DNA from 3 places in the Paenibacillus nitricinens genome. Region 2 is predicted to be linked to each of the others. Evidence: riboswitches for the same ligand, from Rfam matches in the RefSeq annotation. Region 2 holds a riboswitch; each other region holds the start of a gene.
The links. A riboswitch is a leader RNA that binds a small molecule or an ion and turns the genes downstream of it on or off. The one in region 2 is predicted to bind cyclic di-AMP.
Positions count from the first base shown of each region.

Region 1: it holds a riboswitch for cyclic di-AMP, as region 2 does, so the genes downstream of both, ACN6KS_RS00190 (ubiquitin-like domain-containing protein) here and ACN6KS_RS25370 (TrkH family potassium uptake protein) in region 2, are expected to answer to the same signal.
Region 3: it holds a riboswitch for cyclic di-AMP, as region 2 does, so the genes downstream of both, ACN6KS_RS25800 (alpha/beta fold hydrolase) here and ACN6KS_RS25370 (TrkH family potassium uptake protein) in region 2, are expected to answer to the same signal.

Region 1 is NZ_CP183948.1:41,378-43,647, reverse strand. It holds gene ACN6KS_RS00190 (ubiquitin-like domain-containing protein) at 1-962, opposite strand, end outside; cyclic di-AMP (ydaO/yuaA leader) riboswitch at 1,244-1,473, opposite strand; gene ACN6KS_RS00185 (TatD family hydrolase) at 1,671-2,270, opposite strand, start outside.
Region 2 is NZ_CP183948.1:5,696,354-5,698,623, forward strand. It holds gene ACN6KS_RS25370 (TrkH family potassium uptake protein) at 1-1,148, opposite strand, end outside; cyclic di-AMP (ydaO/yuaA leader) riboswitch at 1,282-1,463, opposite strand; gene ACN6KS_RS25375 (CPBP family intramembrane glutamic endopeptidase) at 1,778-2,270, shown strand, end outside.
Region 3 is NZ_CP183948.1:5,802,532-5,804,801, reverse strand. It holds gene ACN6KS_RS25810 (Nif3-like dinuclear metal center hexameric protein) at 1-539, shown strand, start outside; gene ACN6KS_RS25805 (hypothetical protein) at 624-797, shown strand; cyclic di-AMP (ydaO/yuaA leader) riboswitch at 1,019-1,204, shown strand; gene ACN6KS_RS25800 (alpha/beta fold hydrolase) at 1,310-2,119, shown strand.

The DNA of each region.
Region 1 (2,270 bases), 1.1 Mb from region 2:
ATTGTGCGACCTTCCGTTACGCGTGTTCCGGAAGCCGTTTTGGTACCTATACCTGCCTCTTCTGACGAATAGGCTGTCATGGAGACATTCTTAATCATCTTCTTGTACTCAAAGTCTACGCCAGCCTTGCTTGTGACGTTATTAGTCTTGGCGCTAACTTTAGCCGTTTTTGAAGTAGTGTTTGATTTGGAAGTTGTTGTAGTCTTAGCTACAGCCGGCTTAGGAAGTGCTTTGGTACCAACGGCAATAATCTTATCTTTCGTTACCGTTTGTACTTCCTTACCAATCATGCGCATAGAGGCCAGTTCTCCGTCTTGGTAGATCTTTTCAATATGCTGAATCATGACGCCTGGTTTGCCTGCCTGTGCCACTCTAACTGTTCCCACAGTAAGGGAGGGGTCTGCTGTCTTGATGACTCTGAAGGGTAAGTTAGTTGTTCGCTGTACGGTCTGTTTGTTGATGCGAACAATCTTAACCTCCATGTTTGCAGAAATGGTGGTGTCTAACGAAGGGAAAATCTTATCATGACCTTCTAGGGTAATGCCCATTTTCTCAATTGCTTTACCAATTGTATCCTCGGTCGTATATAACGTTTTTGTTGCTCCATCCGCAGTAAGACTAATTTTCTGCGCACGATTGATAACGACACGGTCACCGTCTTTTATTTCATCACTCAGACCTAAAGATAGTTCATCATGCGGCTGTAGCGAAATTTGCTCTTTCTCCAACACATCACCAAGAAGCGCTTCCCGCGTTTCAAGCGTCTGTGTTTGCCCGTCTATTACTAAAAATAATTGTTTGTTACTTTGACCGTGTACGTACAGCAGAATAAGTAACGCGATAGCGACTGAAATCACGCCTGCAAGTAAAAGCACGCGAGTATTTACTTGCTCCCACCGTAATGCGAAAGACCTGCTGGATGACTGCGAATCATGGGATACTTCTGGTTGGAATACGCCCATTCTCTCCATCCTCCTTACATAGCCCCGTCGTCAATTGTATATCATGAGGACTGAATTCCTTTGACGAAACTATTTGAGATTGTCACAGGACACGCACGTAATAACTTAGCGTCTCCTGCTCATGGATCGCCTGCTCGGCACAGCTACTCCCACCCCTGTTATATAACAGTATGTGGGTAACATTCTATTTATTCAAAAATAAAAAAGCCTAAAAAGAGTTCAACTGAGGACTCTTTCGTGGCTTCTCCAATATCAGAATAGAGAATGCTTATGCACGAGGTTGCCTCTCTTACTTGCGCTTACGGGGTTAGCTGTCGGGTTCGGACGAAAGAGAGACGCCCTATTTCAGGTCACCCGCTCATGGCGGTTGCCCTTAAATTCACCCCAAAGACCACGTGAAGAAATCAAATACTGTCCTACGGCACGTCTAAACCGTATTTTAAATACAGGCATGCGGCAGGTCAATATTGGTTCCCCCGTTCTCCATACGGAGACTCAGCGAGACGATCCATGAATATATGGCTGTCACTGTAACACAGCTCACATCACTGAAAAGATGATATCCTGTTTTGATGCATGTTGTAAAGGACGATTCAACCACGTTTAAGCAAAAATATGGTTAAAATATTGTAATATTCAGCCGTTTTTATATTAAAAAAGTTTAATATATCGGCCATTCTCTATTTTTCGCCTGTTTTTCTTCCGTTTTCACTCAATCCCAAATCGTTCCAGTGCGTTCGCATACGTTATATTAGCCAATTCTTCCCATGTTAACCCTTTAATTTCAGCTGCTGCCTCTGCTACCAGCTTCACATGAGCGCTCTCATTTCGCTTTCCGCGGAAGGGGTGCGGAGTCAAATATGGAGCATCGGTTTCAATCAATAATCGGTCTAGAGGGGTCTGCGCAAGTACTTCTTTTGGCACTCTTGCATTTTTGAACGTAATAGGTCCTCCAAAGGATAAATGAAAACCAAGATTCAAGCACATCTTAGCTGTTTCCCAGCTTCCTGAGAACGAGTGCATCACGCCTCCAACCTCATTTGCTTTTTCCTCCCGTAAAATCCGTACAACATCCTCATGGGCATCACGATCATGAATACAAATCGGCATATTCAGTTCGCGGGCTAGTCCAATTTGCTTGCGAAAAACTTCATGCTGCACATCCTTGGGAGAAGTATCCCAGTAATAATCCAGTCCGATTTCACCGATCGCCACTACTTTCTTATGACTGCATAGAGAAGCGATCCAATCGAGATCTCCATCCTTCATATCAATCGCATCCTGAGGATGCCAACCCACTGCCGCATA
Region 2 (2,270 bases):
GTAAGCCCCATACTTAGTCCCACCGTAGCAAAGGCTGAGGTCGTCTCAAATAATATTGCTAAGAAATTACTATCCTCTGTTGTGGACAGTAACATTGATACAGAAAGGACCAATAGTAAAGCCAGTAAAGTTAACGTCAACGCTTTATAGATACGCTCCTGCGCCAATCGGTAACGGAACAGCACAACATCTTCACGCCCGCGCAGCATCGCGATTACTGCACCAATCATAATGGTAAAGGTCGTAGTCTTGACCCCGCCACCCGTTGAGCCCGGTGATGCACCAATAAACATAAGGATAACCATAAAGAACTGTGAGGCTTGCCGCAGTCCGGCAATATCCACCGTGTTGGCGCCAGCGGTTCGGGGCGATACAGACTGAAAGAATGCCGATAATATTTTGCCGCCAAAATTCAGATTACCCAGAGTGCGCTGATTTGTAAATTCGAATATAAAAATAACCAAAGCGCCGATAAGAATAAGCCCTGCCGTGGTGGAGAGTACAACTTTGCTATGCAAAGATAATTTACGTTTGACACGAAACTCCACCAGATCCGACATGACAATAAAACCAATCCCGCCAGAGACAATCAGAAACATCACCACGATGTTCACAAGCGGGTCATATACATAATCGGTTAAACTCCGGAAATCCCCGAAAATATCAAATCCAGCATTATTAAACATAGACACCGCATGAAATATTCCAAAATAAATGGCCTTTCCCAGTGGCATATCAAACGCCCAGCGTAAGGACAGAAGCACCGCTGCACAGCCTTCGATGACCAAAGAATAAATAAGTACTCTACGGATCAGTCGAACAATCCCCTCCATAGAGCCTTGGTTCATGGCTTCCTGAAGGATCAGTCTGTCCCGCAAGGAAATTTTGCGTTTCATCATCATGGCAAATAAGGTCGCCATTGTCATAAACCCTAAGCCACCAACCTGGATAAGCACCATAATTACGGTTTTCCCAAAAATGGTGAATGTCGTCCCGGTGTCCAGCACCACAAGTCCTGTCACACAGGTGGCCGATGTTGCAGTAAACAACGCATCAATAAAACTCACAGCATTCCCGCTGGTACTCGAAATGGGAAGCATAAGCAGCAAGGCTCCAATCAGAATGATCGATGCAAAACCAAGCACCATAATCTGAGGCGGAGAAAGCTTCAGAAACTTTGATTCAGAAACCCTGCGAAACTGTGAAGCCACTACGTCACCCTCTTATCTAAATTTAAAGAATTCCAACAAAAAAAGCACTGGAAAACCAATGCTAGCCTTGGTTCCTGCAGTAAATTAGCCTACGAGGTTAGCTGACGGATTCGGACTGTGCAGGCTGCCCTATTCGCTCCTAGAACGAAATTCACCCCTGATGAATAAAGACACCGCCTATGGTGTATACTCATCTTTTCATTACTTCCTGTGGTTCCCCCGTTTTCACCTGAAATTCGGCTATATACAATTGCATACAAATTATATATGTTATTTCGATAAATCACAAAGACACTATTAATGGTGATTCATATGAAAAATGCGGTTTGGAGAGGATGTACCAGTAGGAGTACCTTTTCTCATCACTTTTCCGTGTTTTCCCTGCAATTGCATCGATTTTCATGAAAAATGAAGAAATGATCACTTTAAATTCATGGTATATATTCAGATACCTATTCTATAATATCTCTATTACCCATAAAAAGAATGTACGATGATTTTTGTAACTATCATGGCACTAATACTATAATGGAACATAACATTGTCAATTTACAAGGAGGCGTTACATGAATCCCGTCGGCCAGCCCTTACAGCAACGTGCCCTCTCCAAGAGGCTCATCATCTCGGGCATTATCGGTCTTATTCTATTTATTATGTTTCAGATTGCTCCCTCAGTGCTAAATAGCCCCGTGGGGGAAGATACTACTGTCATCAGCAAGGCGGAAGCCCGCGACAAAGCGATATCATTTGCAGAACAAAAGCTAAACTACACCAAAGCACCAAATGATCAGTGGAATGTACTCTATGATACGGATTCTTCCTTTTATGGTTATATGTCCCGCGAGAAGCTTTTGGAGGACTATACAAAGAAGAAGCTGGATCAACGATATCCTTTTGACATTTTCCGTGTAACACTTAGTCCTTCAGCGGAACAAGAGCCGCTAATCACCGTTGACCTCAATATGTATACTGGCGTGATTGTCGCCTTCAAACAAGGAGTAGAAGGATCATCTGCAGGGTCACCAAGCAATGTATCCACTAGTGCAAAAGAAGAGGACA
Region 3 (2,270 bases), 110 kb from region 2:
AACTGAGTTTAATTGAGCGTTCTGAACTGGCTATTTTTCGTTATCATGATTATTGGCATCGGCATCAACCGGATGGGATCATGGTGGGCTTGCTACGAGAGCTTGAATGGTCAGCCTATGTGGTTGAGCAGCAACCCACTGCTACAATCCTATCGATTCCAGCTATGACGGTAAGTGAAGCGGCTCAGTATATAAAAAGAAAGCTAGGCATCCCCTACGTACGCGTTGCCGGCGATCTATCACAGACATGCAGACATGTGGGGATATTAGTAGGTTACCGAGGAGGTGGGACGATGGCTATTCCTCTTTTTAATCAGCACAATCTTGATTTAATCATTGCTGGCGAGGGCCCGGAATGGGAAACTCCAGAATATGTGAGGGATGCAGTCCATCAAGGCAGATCAAAAGCGCTGATTATGTTAGGTCATGCGGAAAGTGAAGCTCCAGGAATGAAATATTTAGCTGAAGTTCTGGCACAGAAATATCGAATAATTCCTACTTATTTTATTGCTGAACAACCGATCTATCAGCTAGTGTAGTCCATCGAAATGGAAATGAAGAATAAATTTGCATATTATGGAGAAAATGATGGGAAACCAGGTCACTGAGAAAGGAGTGTTTCAATGGAAATTCCTTTGGAGGCTGATGAAGTGTTAACTCGTATCAAAAAGCTTCAAACCGATGGAAGCTCGATCAGCAAAAAGCAAGTGAAGCAAAGCGACCCTGATCTAATGAGAAGTGCGCTGTTCTTTTTTCCGAGCTGGGAGCATGCATTGAAAAACGCCGATCTGTTGTAGCCATATGATTGTATAAAGAAGCCGAGTGGTTCAGGGATTGATCTCTGATGTCTGCTCGGCTTTTTCTAGATATATTGAGTAAACAAGAGCAAAAGAAAGAGAAAACGAAGTGTATGCTCAATATGAAATGAAAAGCATGGCTTTCAACATTATTTTGCCCACAGCTCAACTTTACAAGAAACCTTACACGGAGTATGATTCATCACATAACTGACAATTACATATGAAGTCCGCTTAATTTCCGTTAAGGAAAGCGGGGGAACCAACAACTGGGAACCAGTGTAACAATCGGTACTAGTTATGGGGTGAATCCTGTTCCGGGTGCATAACATGCAACCTTGCAGGTAGGGCAACTCTCACTGCCCGAATCCGACAGCTAACCTCGTAAGCGTATGGAGAGAGGATGAATGGCGTGTTTAGTGATGAATAGCCACAGAGAATCCCTCTGTGGTTTTTTGCTGCGTTTATAAGCAGATACAGTCGTAGAATTTATTATGAAAGAGGTGTTACCTTTGCCTATCGCTAAACTGAACGGAACTTCGCTCTATTACGAAATCAATGGAACTGGCACTCCGGTTGTGTTTATCCATGGACATGGATTAACACACAGTATGTTCAAACCACAACTGGAGTACTTTTCCGATAAATATAAAGTGATTTTGTGCGATTTACGGGGGAATGGCAAGTCAGGTGAACTCCTGGAGGCCCCTAATGAGATTATTGAAACGCAATGTCTGGATCTGATTATGCTGTTAAATGACCTGGGGGTTCGTGAAGCAGTTTTTGTTGGGATCGCCTATGGCGGTTTAGTCGTGCAACATATTGCCAAACAATATCCTGAGCGTGTAAAAGCAATCGTGGTCGCGGATAGCTTCTGTAGGAGCCACGGATCAACCCTAGTAGGGAAAATACAGCTTATGGCAGCGTATTGCAGCTTGCTAATGTATTATCTCCCAAGCGAGCTGGTGCTGCCTTCGATTCGGATGATGTACCGAGAACGTTGGAGTCTCGCCTATAATGAGATTAGAAGAGGGCTGCTGGACAAACGCCCACGGGAGCTATATCGGCAAAGGCTGGCCACGAGCCATGTGGATTACACCAGATGCTTAAAAGCTTTTAACCGTCCTGCTTTATGTATTGTAGGGGACTTTAATGAATTTGGAGTGAATTGTATGAAGGAAATGGTGTCTCAATTGCCGCATGCGCAGTTGGCGATTATCCCGAATGCATTAGATCCGAGTAATCTGTGTCAGCCGGAGCAGTTTAATGCGATTCTTCAACGTTTTTTGGAGAAGCAGCAGGGCACTCAGCAGATTAGCTGATCCTATGAAATTGAGAAAAGAAGGAGTGCTCCCGCAGCCATTGAAATTATGCGGGACACTCCTATTTCATTAGAGCTATAGGGCAGATTTCCCTAAAGAATTGGATTTCAAACCAAAGGCTGACTCAAGGGTAGTGAATGCTACGTGTGAG